3 regions of the Butyricicoccus intestinisimiae genome follow, and region 1 is predicted to be linked to each of the others. Evidence: a T-box and tRNA genes for the amino acid it is inferred to sense, from the RefSeq annotation. Region 1 holds a T-box; the other regions hold tRNA genes.
The links. A T-box is a leader RNA that pairs with one kind of tRNA and senses whether it is charged. The one in region 1 lies ahead of KQI75_RS01265 (valine--tRNA ligase), so its partner is inferred to be a tRNA-Val.

Region 1 (4,590 bases):
GTTTTGACGGTGTGGTTCCGGTATCCGGTCAGACCTATTCCAGAAAGATTGACGCACAGGTTGTCGCAACGCTGGGCGGCATTGCACAGTCCGCAAGCAAGTTTGCCACAGATATGCGTCTGCTGCAGCACCTCAAGGAGCTGGAAGAGCCGTTTGAAGCACATCAGATCGGTTCCTCTGCGATGCCGTATAAGCGCAATCCGATGCGTTCGGAGCGTATCTGCTCGCTGGCTCGTTATGTCATGATTGATACACTCAATCCGGCTGTTACCTCTGCAACGCAGTGGTTCGAGCGCACGCTGGATGACTCCGCAAACAAGCGTATTTCTGTTCCGGAAGCATTCCTTGGTATCGATGCTATCCTGAACATTATGATTAACATCTCTGAGGGTATCGTGGTTTATCCGAAGTCCATCGAGAAGCGCGTGATGAGCGAGCTGCCGTTTATGGCAACCGAAAACATCATGATGAGTGCAGTAAAGCGCGGCGGCAACCGTCAGGATCTGCATGAGCGCATTCGTGAGCACTCTATCACTGCCGGCAAGCGCGTAAAGGAAGAGGGACTGGACAACAATATGGTTGATTTGATCGCTGCTGATCCGATGTTTGGTCTGACCAAGGAAGAAATTCTGGCTGAGATGGATCCGAAGGCATACATCGGCCGTGCACCGCAGCAGGTAGAGGATTTCATCAAGAATGATGTTATGCCGCGCATCGAGAAGTATCTGGCTGACGATAACATTCAGGTTGAAATCAATCTGTAAAGCCGATTGAGAGAACGCCGTTTGCGCGTATTACTGTGCAGCTGTTTCTATTGTATTTTCGATTGGCACTACAGACACCGCATTTTATTACGTATTTCATCAGAGATTGCTGGTAAACCATGTCTGATGTTATACTTTTACTCATGAGAGGTAGAGGCTTCTTTCGGGTTCGTTTGGTGTAGAAACTAAACCATAACCCATGAGCCTCTATCTCTCTATTTTTTTATTCAATTATTCAAGATATATTTTATTTTAGAACCCTGCATTGCATACCTATTCTTAGTATGATACAATAAAGCAATGTAAAAATAACCATTTAAAGGAGTGCAAAATGGATTCAACAGATAATACAGTGTACCATTATACATCGCCAAGTGGATTATTGGGCATTGTAGACAACGGGGAAGATAGCAAGAATGCGAAACTGTGGTTTACACGATGGGATAGCTTGAATGACAAAAATGAACGGTACGATATTCAAGAAGTGTTAAAAGAGTATAAGGAGTTGAAGGGAGATGATATACGCGAAGAATTTCAGGACGCTATTCAAGAGCTGATAGATACAGAAGTGGATGAATGGGAATTGTCAGCAGAACCAGTTACGATTGATGCTAATGAACGGATCGTCAGTGAAATGGATTCTAAGAATGTATACATCTGTAGTTTTTCTACAGATGGAGATTCTTTGCCGATGTGGAACTATTATTCAAAATCGAGCCGCTATGAAGGCTATGCGTTGGGAATAGATTTCGTAAAATGGGAGAATATCGAAAATCCTTATGGATATATGTTGAATAAATATCAGATTATTTATCAGGAAGAAGATAAAAGGAAAAAATTAGATGAGATTCTTTTAAAATGCGAGCAATCTTTAGAAATTTTCAAAAAAAGGCGAGATCCGGAAGATGTTAAACCGGAAGATATTGAACGAGTTAAACGAGATCTTTCGTTGTCTATAGCGGAATTGCAATTCTGCTTTAAAGATGAACATTTTTCTCACGAGAAGGAAGTACGAGTCATTTTGCGAATTCCAAAAGATAAAGATATTTCTAACGGATTACCAACAAAATATTGGACAGGAAATGGCTATATTATTCCGTATGTGGAAGCTTCTGTGCCTAAAGAGGCAATTACTTCTGTTACAGTTGGGCCGCTTTTAGAGAAGGAATTAGCAGAGAAAAATGTAAAAGAAATGATGGAAAGCAGAGGCTACTCTTGCAAAGTACATACTTCAGAGGTTCCTATACGCTTTTAAGTGTTGACAATCTCGCCTTGCCATACTATAATATACAGGTCTAAACAGAGATCGACGCTGAAGAAGAGGAGTACATTCCTGTGCCAGCAAAGAGAGAAGCCGGTTGGTGCGAGGCTTCGCGGCAGGGATTGGAAGGTAGCTTCTGAGTCAATGTGCCGAAACCAGCTTGTCTGGCGCGTAGGAACATTCGGTTTGTCGCCGTTATCCGACACAAAGTGCACGCAGGCACGCCCTGTGTGAATGCAAGGTGGTACCGCGGAGGATACAAGTCTTCGTCCTGATGAATTTAGGACGAAGACTTTTTTTCAGCTAAAGATCCAATTTCAATGATTATACAAGGAAGGAGGCAATTTTGTGACCAACGAATTGCCAAAGACGTATGACCCGTCTGCGACAGAAGACAAGCTGTACAAGACGTGGGAAGAAAAGGGCTACTTCAATGCAGAAGTAGACAAAAACAAAAAGCCGTTTACGATTGTTATTCCGCCTCCGAATGTAACCGGTCAGCTGCATATGGGTCACGCGTTTGACGAAACCCTGCAGGATATTTTGATCCGTACCAAGCGCATGCAGGGCTACTCTGCGCTGTGGATGCCGGGCACAGACCACGCAGGCATCGCTACCCAGATTAAGGTAGAGGAAAACCTGCGCAAGGAAGAGGGTCTGACCCGTTACGACCTCGGCCGTGAGAAGTTCTTGGAGCGCGTATGGGCGTGGAAGAACCAGTACGGTGACCGCATCATCCAGCAGCTCAAGAAGCTGGGTTCCTCCTGTGACTGGCGCAGAGAGCGCTTTACGATGGATGAAGGCTGCTCGAAGGCTGTCAAGGAAGTGTTTGTCAACCTGTACAACAAGGGCTTGATTTACAAGGGCAGCCGCATCATCAACTGGTGCCCGCACTGTGCAACGGCGCTGTCTGATGCCGAAGTAGAGTATGAGACCCAGCCGGGCAAGCTGTGGTATATCAAGTACGACATCAAGGACTCGGACGAGTGCATGATTGTCGCTACCACCCGTCCGGAGACCTTCATGGGCGACAGTGGCATCGCTGTCAATCCGGAGGATGAGCGCTACAAGCATCTGGTTGGCAAGATGGCAATTCTGCCGATTATCGGCCGTGAGATTCCGATTTTTGCCGATGATTATGTTGATAAGGAATTTGGCACCGGTTGTGTAAAGACCACGCCGTGCCACGACCCGAATGACTTTGAGATGGGTCAGCGCCATAATCTGGAGCAGATTCTCGTGTTCAATGAGGATGCAACCGTCAATGAAAACGGCGGCAAGTATCAAGGCATGGATCGCTATGAGTGCCGCAAGGCAGTTCTGGCAGATCTGGAAGCAGAGGGCCGTCTGGTCAAGATTGAGGATCATACCCATAATGTCGGCACCTGCTATCGCTGCGGTACCACGGTAGAGCCGATGACCTCTGCACAGTGGTTCGTCAAGATGGCGCCGCTGGCAAAGGATGCTATTCGCGTTGTCGACGAGGGCGAAATCAAGTTTGTTCCGGAGCGCTTCAGCAAGACATACACCCATTGGATGGAAAACGTGCATGACTGGTGCATTTCCCGTCAGCTGTGGTGGGGTCACCGCATTCCGGCATACTATTGCGAGGACTGCGGCGAGATGGTTGTTGCCAAGGAAGATGTGACGACTTGCCCGAAGTGCGGCGGTCATCACATTCGTCAGGAAGAGGACGTGCTGGATACATGGTTCTCCTCTGCGCTGTGGCCATTTTCCACGCTGGGCTGGCCGGATAAGACGCCGGAGCTGGAATACTTTTATCCGACGGATACGCTGGTTACCGGCTATGATATTATCTTCTTCTGGGTTGCCCGCATGATTTTCTCCGGCATGGAGCACATGAAGGAAGTTCCGTTTAAGACGGTTTATATTCACGGTCTGGTGCGCGACGAGCAGGGCAGAAAGATGTCCAAGTCTCTGGGCAACGGCATTGACCCGCTCAAGGTCATTGACCAGTACGGCGCAGATGCGCTGCGCTTCACGCTGGCAACTGGCAATTCGCCAGGAAATGACATGCGCTACTCCAAGGATCGTGTTGAGGCAAGCAGAAACTTCTGCAACAAGATCTGGAACGCTTCCCGCTTTATCCAGATGAACCTGACCATTGACAAGGTACAGCTGCCGAAGACGCTGACCATGGAGGACAAGTGGATTCTGTCCAAGTTCAATACGCTGGTACAGGATGTCACGACGAACATTGACAAGTATGAGCTGGGCATTGCCGCACAGAAGCTCAATGACTTTATTTGGGATGTATTCTGCGATTGGTATATCGAGATTGCAAAGACTCGTCTGCAGAACAAGGACGACAAGGAGACCTGCGAGAACGTACAAAACGTGCTGTGCTATGTGCTGTCCGGTTCGATGCAGCTGCTGCATCCGTTTATGCCGTTCATCACCGAGACCATTTGGCAGGCACTGCCGCATGAGGGCGAGACCATCATGCTGTCCAAGTGGCCGGAGTATCAGGACGAGCTGAATTTCCCGACCGAAGAAGCACAGATGGAAATGCTGATGGACAGCATCCGTGCAATCCGTAACCGC
Region 2 (4,590 bases), on a different contig from region 1:
GAAGCCTTGTTCCGGCACTCTCACAGGACGAACTGATTGCACAGTCCAGCCTGATAATCAAAGGCACGGTTTCGGAGGTCTCCGACACATTCCAAGTGAAACCGGAAACCGGCGGCGATGCGAGCAGCTATGTTGACAACACGGTTCGCATGGAACAGACGCTCCGCGGGCAGACAGATGCCGATACGGTGACTGTGCGCGTGCAGGACGATGACCAAGCGAGCACAGAGGATGCCAAGCTGGAACAGGGTAAGGAATACCTGCTGTTCCTGACAGCGTCCGGCGAAGATAACACGTATCGCGTCACCGGTGCTATGCAGGGCGCGTATGAAGTCCAAGCGGACGGTACCTGTGTTGCTTGGGACGGCACCAAGTGGACACTGCAAGACGCACAGAAGGCAATCGAACAGGCAAAGTAACACATAAATCTTGAGGACGCTCCGATAGGTCGGGGCGTTCTTCTTTGCTTTTTCCGCAGAATTTCCTGTTTACTTTCACACGTTAACATGTTACAATATAGCTGTTAGTGAGGGAGGCGAAATGGATGAACAACAAACTCAGGGGAAAATCCATGGATAGTCTGTTTCAGGCAATCCTGCATCTGAACACGCTGGAGGAGTGCAGCAACTTTTTTGAGGATCTCTGCACCATCAGCGAACTGCGTGCCATGGAACAGCGCTTTCAGGTCGCTGCTATGCTGGATGAGGGACGCATTTACAGTGATATCGCAAAGGAGACCGGTGCGTCTACGGCAACCATCAGCCGCGTCAACAAGTGCTTGACGTATGGTTCGGACGGCTACCGCACGGCACTGGATCGCATGAAGCAAGCAAAGGGAAACGATACAGATGAGTGAATATTCAGAGTACGGACTGCTCTCGGAATACTATGACCGCTTCACCGATGACGTGCCATACGAACGGTGGGCGGATTTTTTTGAGCGGATTTTTGAACAAAAGCACGTCAAGCCGTCTGTGATTTTGGATTTGGCGTGTGGTACCGGCTCGCTGACCAGCATCTTGGCACAGCGCGGCTATGATATGATTGGTGTCGATCAGTCGGAAGATATGCTGATGATTGCACAGGAAAACTGCATGGATGCCAATCCGGACAAGCCGGTTTTGCTTCTGCATCAGCCGATGCAGGAATTGGAGCTGTACGGCGGGATAGATGCCTGCGTGTGCTGCTTGGATTCCGTCAATTATGTAGAAGATCCGGATATGCTGCGCGAGGCAATGAAGCGCGTCTATACATATCTCAAGCCGGGCGGACTGTTTTTATTTGACGTCAACACCCGCAGCAAGTTGGAGCGCATTGACGGACAGAGCTTTGTCCGCGAGGATGAGGATGTGTTCTGCGTCTGGCAGTGCATGCTGGAAGAAAATCTGTGCCAGTATCACTTTGACATCTTTGAGCTCAACGAGGATGGCGCATGGAACCGCTATGAAGAACACCACATCGAGCGCGTGTACGACAATGCGGAGCTGACGGATATGTTACAGCAGGCGGGCTTTACAGACATCGAACTGCGCGGTGAGCTGTCGGACGAGCCGCCGAAGGAGAAGGAAGAACGCATTTTCTTCTTGGCAAGAAAACCGGAATAAATCATGAGGAGACGATAAAATATGAGTGATAGATTGATTCGTGCGATTTGCCGCAATGCGGAGATCAAGTTTACCGCGGTGTGCACAACGGAAACCGTTGAGCGCGCGCGCCAGATTCACAAAACGCTGCCGCTGGCAACCGCTGCGCTGGGCAGAACGCTGTCTGCGGCTTCTATGATGGGCAGAGAGCTGAAGGACAAGAACGGCTCTGTGACCATTCAGATCAAGGGCAACGGCCCGCTTGGCGCCATTACCACCATCGGCGACTGTGACGGCTGTGTGCGCGGCTATTTGCAGAATCCTGCTGCGGAGCTGCCGCTGCTGCCGAACGGCCATCTGGACGTTGGCTCCGGTGTCGGCCGCGGCTATCTGATGGTTATCAAGGACATTGGTGTCGGTGAGCCGTTTACCGGCACGACAGCTCTGCACAACGGCGAAATTGCCGAGGACATCACCAAGTATTTCGCGGAGAGCGAACAGGTGCCGTCTGCGGTTGCACTGGGCGTTTTGGTGGACACCGACCAGCATGTCAAGCAGGCGGGCGGCTATATCGTCCAGCTCATGCCGGGCGCGACAGACGAGGACATCACCCGTCTGGAGAACAACATTGCCAAAGCTGGCGCAATGACCGCGATGCTGGAGAGCGGCATGTCGTTGGAGGACATTGCCCATGCCGTGCTGGACGGCTTTGAGGTCGAGTTTTTGGAAGAAGCACCGGTTACCTATCGCTGCGGCTGCAATCACGCCAAGGTCACCCGCGCGCTCATCAGCTTGGGCAAGGACGAGCTGACGCGCCTGCGTGATGAGGAGGAAGGCATTGAAGTAACTTGTCAGTTCTGCGACAAGGTCTATAAGATGACCCGCGACGACATTGCTGTGATGCTGGAGGCTGCGACGGCGAAAGAGGAGAATAACGGCTGATAACCGCGAAAAACAGCACGTTTTGACAGAGAAAAAAGAATTTTGAAAAAAATCAAAAAAACTTTGAAAAAAGTGTTGACAAAACCGCATCCAGTGAGTATACTATAATAGTCGCTGGACGGTACGGAAGTTTAGCTCAGCTGGGAGAGCATCTGCCTTACAAGCAGAGGGTCACAGGTTCGAGCCCTGTAACTTCCACCACCTGGCCCGGTAGTTCAGTTGGTTAGAACGCCAGCCTGTCACGCTGGAGGTCGTCGGTTCGAGCCCGATCCGGGTCGCCAGTAAACTTTAACTCGTTTCCATCGTCTTCGGACGGTGGAACGAAAAAAGTTTTCTGAAATGGAAAAAAGTTCTTGACAAACAGGGGCTTAGATGATATAATAAATATCGTCGTCTGACAGAAAAGACAACTTGCCTCTGTAGCTCAGTCGGTAGAGCAGGGGACTGAAAATCCCCGTGTCGGTGGTTCGATTCCGCCCGGAGGCACCAACAATATGCGGATGTAGCTCATCTGGTAGAGCGCCACCTTGCCAAGGTGGAGGTAGCGAGTTCGAGCCTCGTCATCCGCTCCATACGGTGCCATAGCCAAGCGGTAAGGCAGTGGACTGCAACTCCTTGATCCCCAGTTCGATTCTGGGTGGCACCTCCAAACAGTAACGGATAACCAAAAAGGTTGTCCGTTATTTTTTTGCCATGATATGCAGAGAAGAAAGAGAGATACAATCACATATAGAAACAAATCCCATGTCCAAGCCATTGCAGCTCAGACATGGGATTTGTTCGTTTTTAGTCCCAATTTCTCCGACCATAGCGGGTGGTCATCTGGCAGATTTCTTTTTGAAGCTTTTTGGTCAGCTGGGTCTTTTTCAGCCGCCAGCGCCAGTTTTTGCCCAATGTAGAAGGCTTGTTGATGCGAGCGGAATTATCCAGTCCCAGCCAATCCTGCATGGGGATGATGCAGGTTGCCGCTGCGCTCCGCAAGACCAGCGCGATCATACTTTTATAGAGCTGATCTTCTGGGGTGGCGTAGTCATACAGATAGTCCCGTACCATGGTGCGTTCGGCAGAGGTGATGGTCTGGTACCACGATACCAGTGTCTCGTTGTCATGTGTGCCGGTATATGCGACGCTGTTCACAGGGTAATTGTGGGGCAGGTAGTCGCTGGCACTGCCGGTGTCGCGGGAATCAAAGGCAAATTCCAGAACTTTAATGCCGGCAAAGCCGCTGTCACGCACCAGCTGACGCACGGAATCACTCATGTAGCCGAGATCCTCCGCGATGATATTCCGCTTGCCAAGTGCATGCTCTACGGCATGGAACAGCTCCATGCCGGGGCCTTTCTCCCAGTGACCGGCCGCAGCGGTATCACTGCCATAGGGGACAGAAAAATACTCGTCAAAACCGCGGAAGTGGTCGATGCGTACCACATCATACAGCTCAAAGCAGTACCACAGGCGGGTGATCCACCACTGATAACCGGTGTCGCGGTGCACTTCCCAGCGGTAGAGCGGATTGCCCCAGAGCTGACCAGTGGCGGAAAATCCATCTGGCGGGACGCCGGCTACCGCTGTGGGAACGTTCTTTTCGTCCAGCTGGAACAAGTCGGGATTTGCCCATGCATCCGCGGAATCCAGCGCCACATAGATGGGAATATCGCCGATAATCTGAATGCCCTTGCTGTTGGCATATGCTTTTAATTTGCGCCATTGCTCATCAAACTTGAATTGGATGTACTTGTAATATTCCACATCAAAGTATAGTTCCTGATGATAATAGTCGAGGGCATTTTGCCAGCGCAGGCGGATATCCTCCGCCCATTCCGTCCACGGCTTGCCGCCAAATCGGTCTTTGACCGCCATGAACAGGGCAAAATCATCCAGCCACCACTTGTTTTTCTCGCAGAAGGCGATGAAGTCTTCGTTTTGACTGATGTTGCTGCGGGAATAAGCCAGCCGCAGCAAACGGCCTCGTTCTGTGTACAGACGATGGTAATTAATGTCGTCTGCTTTGCGGCCAAAGTTTGTTTTTTTGCACTCGGCGGCGGTCAGCACGCCTTCTTCCACC
Region 3 (4,590 bases), on a different contig from region 1:
TGGCATGGTATCTTTGTAAGATATGTGAAAGCGCAGATGGGGGCTTTCCCTGTCTGCGCTTTTTAGAAATCAGGAGGAATCATATGAATAACTGGACAGAAGTGACGATCTGGACATCGACGGCAGGCATCGACGCCGTGACCGGCATGCTGATGGATCTGGGCATAGATGGCTTTGTCATTGAGGATTCGCAGGATTTTGAGGATTTTCTGCATGACACCGAGATATACTGGGACTATGTGGATGAAAAGCTGTCGCAGGAGAAAAAAGACGCGGAGACCAACGTAAAGATTTACGTGGAGGACAGTCCGGCGGGCGCAGAGATGCTCGCGCAGGTCAATGCCGGTCTGGCTGAGCTGCGTGCCCGCGACACGGAGAAGGCATTCGGCCGCTGTGTGACGGAACTGGCTTCTATCCGTCAGGAGGACTGGGAAAACAACTGGAAGCAGTATTTCAAGCCGTTCCGCGTCGGCGAGACCTTCCTCATCAAGCCGTCTTGGGAGCAGTGCGAGCCGGAAGAGGGACGCAGAATTTTGGAGATTGACCCGTCATCCAGCTTTGGCACGGGCACGCACAACACGACACAGCTGTGCATCTGCGAGCTGGAGCGTCTGGTAAAGTCGGGAGACCGCCTGCTGGATATGGGCTGCGGCAGCGGCATTTTGTCCGTGGCGGCGCATATGCTCGGCGCGGAGGATGTGACCGCTGTGGATATTGACCCGAATGCCGTGCGCATTGCGGCGGAAAACGCAGAGAAGAATGGTTTTGCGCTGCATACCGGTGTCGGCGATGTCATTGGCGATGCAGAGCTGTCTGCGCGCATTGGCGGAGACTATGATATTATCGTTGCAAATATCGTGGCGGACGTCATCATGGGCATGCAGGACATTCTCAAGAGCAAGCTCAAGCGCGAAGGCACGCTGATTGTATCCGGTATCATCGCGCCGCGCGCAGATGAGGTACAGGCGTCGCTGCTCGGCGCAGGCTTTGTGCTGGATCGCCGCGATCAGTCCGGCGATTGGGTTGCGATGACGCTGCATCAGGCGTAATATATTCATAGATAAAATCGGGAGGGCAGAGACGATGCGAAAGAAACTCATCAAATGGAGTGTGGTGGTGTGCATGGTCGCTGCCCTTCTGCTGTTTTTGCGCTGGAAGCTGCCGGCAAAGCAGGATGTTTCCCTCGCGGAAACCAGCTTGGCGGCGGCGGATGACCTCGCGGTGTCGTATCGGGATGGGCAAAACAGCCTGATGTTCCGCAGCAAGGACATTTCTGAACAGGAGGTCTATCATCTGCTGCAGGCGGGAGAGCCGTATTTGTCCAATTTGGAGACAGAGACCTATCAAAACGGCGCACTGCGGCTGACATGGAACATTCCGAGCAGGCAGGAGCAGGATGACGGACTCGAAGCCGCACGCAAGCTGGGCGCGCAGGCCGTACAGGGACAGATTACCATTACCGGCAAATTGCAGGCGATACACGATGCCTTGATTCGCGGGTGTGTGTACACGGAAAACGGCGAGCTGCGCACGCAGATGGCGGCGGGAGCCGTGCAGGACAAAAAAGCCGTGTGCGCGGGCTATGCGCGCGCCTTTCAGGCGATGTGCGACGGCGCCGGTCTGGATGTGTATTATGTGGAGGACGATGACATGACGCACGCGTGGAACGCGGTGCGCCTGTACGGGACGACGTATTTTATCGACTGCACCTATGACGATCCGGTGCCGGACGGCGGGGAAAAGGTCTGTCAAAGCTACTTTATGCTGACCGCAGATGAGATGAAGCAGACACACACTTGGAATGCGGAATTGTATGAGGATTATCTGGACAGCCGTTATCCGGAAAATTTTGCGTATATCCAGCGGATGCAGGATTTGCAGCTGGCGGATGCTGGACTGCGCGCCGGTGATTGTGATAAAAATGCATCATCTGGGGAGATCACGCAGCTCAACAAGCTGCTGGACACAACTGTTGCGGACAGCGAAGAAAAAATTTCCCGCGGCGAGCTGTATAAAAAGGGATATCAGGCGCTCAGCGAGGAAGTGGATGGAGAAAAACGCATTGAACGGCTCATTAACAATTACACCGTTCCAATGCTTGTGGCGCGTAAAATGGGCTTTTAGGGCGAAAAAATGCAACTTTTTTGTAGTATAAAAAAGATACAAGAAAAAACATAAAATTTTTTAAAAAAAGTGTTGACATTTGGCGCTCCAGGCTATATAATAAACATCGTCATCTGGCAAGAGCAACGACGAAAGAGAAACAACAAGCCAGAGTACAAAATATAGTATGGCGGTATAGCTTAGTTGGCTAGAGCGTCCGGTTCATACCCGGAAGGTCATTGGTTCAAGTCCAATTACCGCTACCACTATGGCCCGTTGGTCAAGCGGTTAAGACACCGCCCTTTCACGGCGGTAACACGAGTTCGATTCTCGTACGGGTCACCAATGGAAGTTTAGCTCAGCTGGGAGAGCATCTGCCTTACAAGCAGAGGGTCACAGGTTCGAGCCCTGTAACTTCCACCAAGTAAAAAAGCACTCCAGATTTGGAGTGCTTTTTTGTTTTTTCTGAGAAAAAACAAAAGGAGGACGGCATGAAGGAAAGTTCGACAAGAAAGCGGCGGTTTGCGATTGCAGCCGTGCTGGTGCTTGTCCTGTTTGCACTGGGACGGTTTTTGCAGCACCCGCCGTCTGCGATGGATGTTTTGTCCGGTGCAACCAAAAGGACGCAGACCGCGGAGCTTGCGGATGCCTATGCGCTGGGCATGCCGCAGGATATGGAGCGCGGGGAGCAGGAGGCGGTAGCTGCGCTTGCTGCCGGTCAGGAGACACAGGACAGCTTGCCGGATTCGGTGCTGCTCACGGTGTCTGAGCAGGATGAGGCGGCACAGAAATACGCGCGCAAGCTGGCGCGCGCGCTGGAACGCAACGGTACGGATTGCCGCGTACAGACGCAATCGGATGCGATGCTGCGCGCATTTGCCAAAGAGGGAAAATTGCAGCTGTTTTTGATTGCACGCGATCAAATTGGACGCAAGCAGACACAGGCATATACCGTACGGGAACTGACACGGGAAGAAATGGAGGCGGTTCGGTGAGAAAGCTCAATACGATTGTGTCGGTCTTGCTGATAGTCGTGTTTTTGCTGCATGGCGTGCTGAGTAGCTTTATGCTACTGGGCGTGGGCCAGACCGGCGGAAAGATGCTCGCGCATATCGGCATGCTGCTGCTTTTTCTGCATCTGTGCATCGGGGTTCGTCTGACGATTCAGACGGTTCGGACCAAACAGGGCTTCGCGTACAGCAAACAAAACGCGCTGTTCTGGACGCGCAGAGCCAGCGGCTTGGCGATTTTGATTCTTGTTTTCTTTCACATGGGCGCGTTTGGCAGCGTGGAGGACGGACTGTATATTCTGACGCCGTTTACAACCGTGAAGCTGCTCACGCAGCTGCTGCTGATTGCGGCGCTGTTTGTACATATCTTCGTCAATGTGCGTCCGCTGCTGGTTTCTCTGGGCGTCATTACATATAAAGAGCGGCGCGGCGATTTGTTTTTGATGTTATCCATCCTGCTGTTGTTTATGGCGGGATCTGTCGTAGTGTACTATATTAGGTGGCATGTATGAAAAAGACATTGTTGATTGTTGGCGCGGGGCTTGCCGGGCTGTCTGCGGCTTGGACGGCGGCGGAGCAGGGACAGCAGGCGATTTTGGTGTCTGCGCAGCCGTCGGAACGGGCGCAGTCGGTCATGGCGGAGGGCGGCATCAATGCGGCGCTGGACACCAAGGGAGAAGGCGACACGCCGCAGCAGCATGAGGCGGATACCCTGCGCGCTGCGTGCGGTTTGGCAAATCCGCAGGCGGTGCATGGACTGACGCAGGCGGCGCCGTCGCTCGTCCGGCAGCTGGATGCGCTCGGCGTGCAGTTTAACCGCACCGAACAGAATGACATAGACGTGCGCGCGTTTGGCGGACAGAAAAACAAGCGCACGGCATTTGCACAGAGCGATACCGGCAAACAACTGGTTACCGCGATGATTGACGCGGTGCGCCGCTGGGAAGTCAAAAAAAGCGTTGCGCGGCTGGATCACCATGTCTTTGAAACCCTGCTGCTGGATGGAAACACCTGCGGCGGCTGCGTGGTGCGCGATACCTATACCGGCGAACACATGCCGATTCAGGTGGATGCCGTCATCATGGCGTGCGGCGGCATGCACGGATTGTTTGGCGATACGACGGGTTCTCTTGCCAATACCGGCGAGGCGGTCGCGGAGTTGTTTCGATTGGGCGTACCGCTTGCCAACGCCGAGATGATACAGTATCATCCGACGACGGCGAAGCGCGGCGGCAGACGGCTGCTCATCAGTGAGGCGGCGCGCGGCGAGGGCGGCAGATTATACGCGCTGCGCGACGGAAAACCGTGGTATTTTATGGAAGAACGCTATCCGGAGCTGGGCAATCTGATGCCGCGCGATGTGACTGCGCGGGAAATTTGGCGCGTGCGGCAGCAGATGCTGGTTTATTTGGATATGACGCAACTGTCCGGCGAGGTGTTTGCACACAGACTGTCCGGTCTGCGCGAGGATTGCATC

Region 2: it has a tRNA-Val gene. The T-box ahead of KQI75_RS01265 (valine--tRNA ligase) is inferred to sense a tRNA for this amino acid. The anticodon was not compared.
Region 3: it has a tRNA-Val gene. The T-box ahead of KQI75_RS01265 (valine--tRNA ligase) is inferred to sense a tRNA for this amino acid. The anticodon was not compared.

What each region holds. Positions count from the first base shown of each region.
Region 1 is NZ_JAHLQI010000001.1:241,337-245,926, forward strand. Features, by position in the region: gene purB (adenylosuccinate lyase) at 1-764, shown strand, start outside; gene KQI75_RS01260 (DUF2971 domain-containing protein) at 1,096-2,019, shown strand; T-box leader at 2,068-2,302, shown strand; gene KQI75_RS01265 (valine--tRNA ligase) at 2,374-4,590, shown strand, end outside.
Region 2 is NZ_JAHLQI010000006.1:65,427-70,016, forward strand. Features, by position in the region: gene KQI75_RS10895 (hypothetical protein) at 1-419, shown strand, start outside; gene KQI75_RS10900 (YerC/YecD family TrpR-related protein) at 545-856, shown strand; gene KQI75_RS10905 (class I SAM-dependent DNA methyltransferase) at 849-1,604, shown strand; gene hslO (Hsp33 family molecular chaperone HslO) at 1,626-2,525, shown strand; tRNA gene KQI75_RS10915 (tRNA-Val) at 2,651-2,726, shown strand; tRNA gene KQI75_RS10920 (tRNA-Asp) at 2,730-2,806, shown strand; tRNA gene KQI75_RS10925 (tRNA-Phe) at 2,939-3,014, shown strand; tRNA gene KQI75_RS10930 (tRNA-Gly) at 3,022-3,097, shown strand; tRNA gene KQI75_RS10935 (tRNA-Cys) at 3,101-3,174, shown strand; gene malQ (4-alpha-glucanotransferase) at 3,312-4,590, opposite strand, start outside.
Region 3 is NZ_JAHLQI010000002.1:304,903-309,492, reverse strand. Features, by position in the region: gene KQI75_RS04965 (hypothetical protein) at 1-19, shown strand, start outside; gene prmA (50S ribosomal protein L11 methyltransferase) at 84-1,049, shown strand; gene KQI75_RS04955 (transglutaminase domain-containing protein) at 1,084-2,124, shown strand; tRNA gene KQI75_RS04950 (tRNA-Met) at 2,293-2,369, shown strand; tRNA gene KQI75_RS04945 (tRNA-Glu) at 2,374-2,448, shown strand; tRNA gene KQI75_RS04940 (tRNA-Val) at 2,451-2,526, shown strand; gene KQI75_RS04935 (DUF6921 family protein) at 2,595-3,098, shown strand; gene KQI75_RS04930 (pilus assembly protein PilX) at 3,095-3,625, shown strand; gene KQI75_RS04925 (FAD-binding protein) at 3,622-4,590, shown strand, end outside.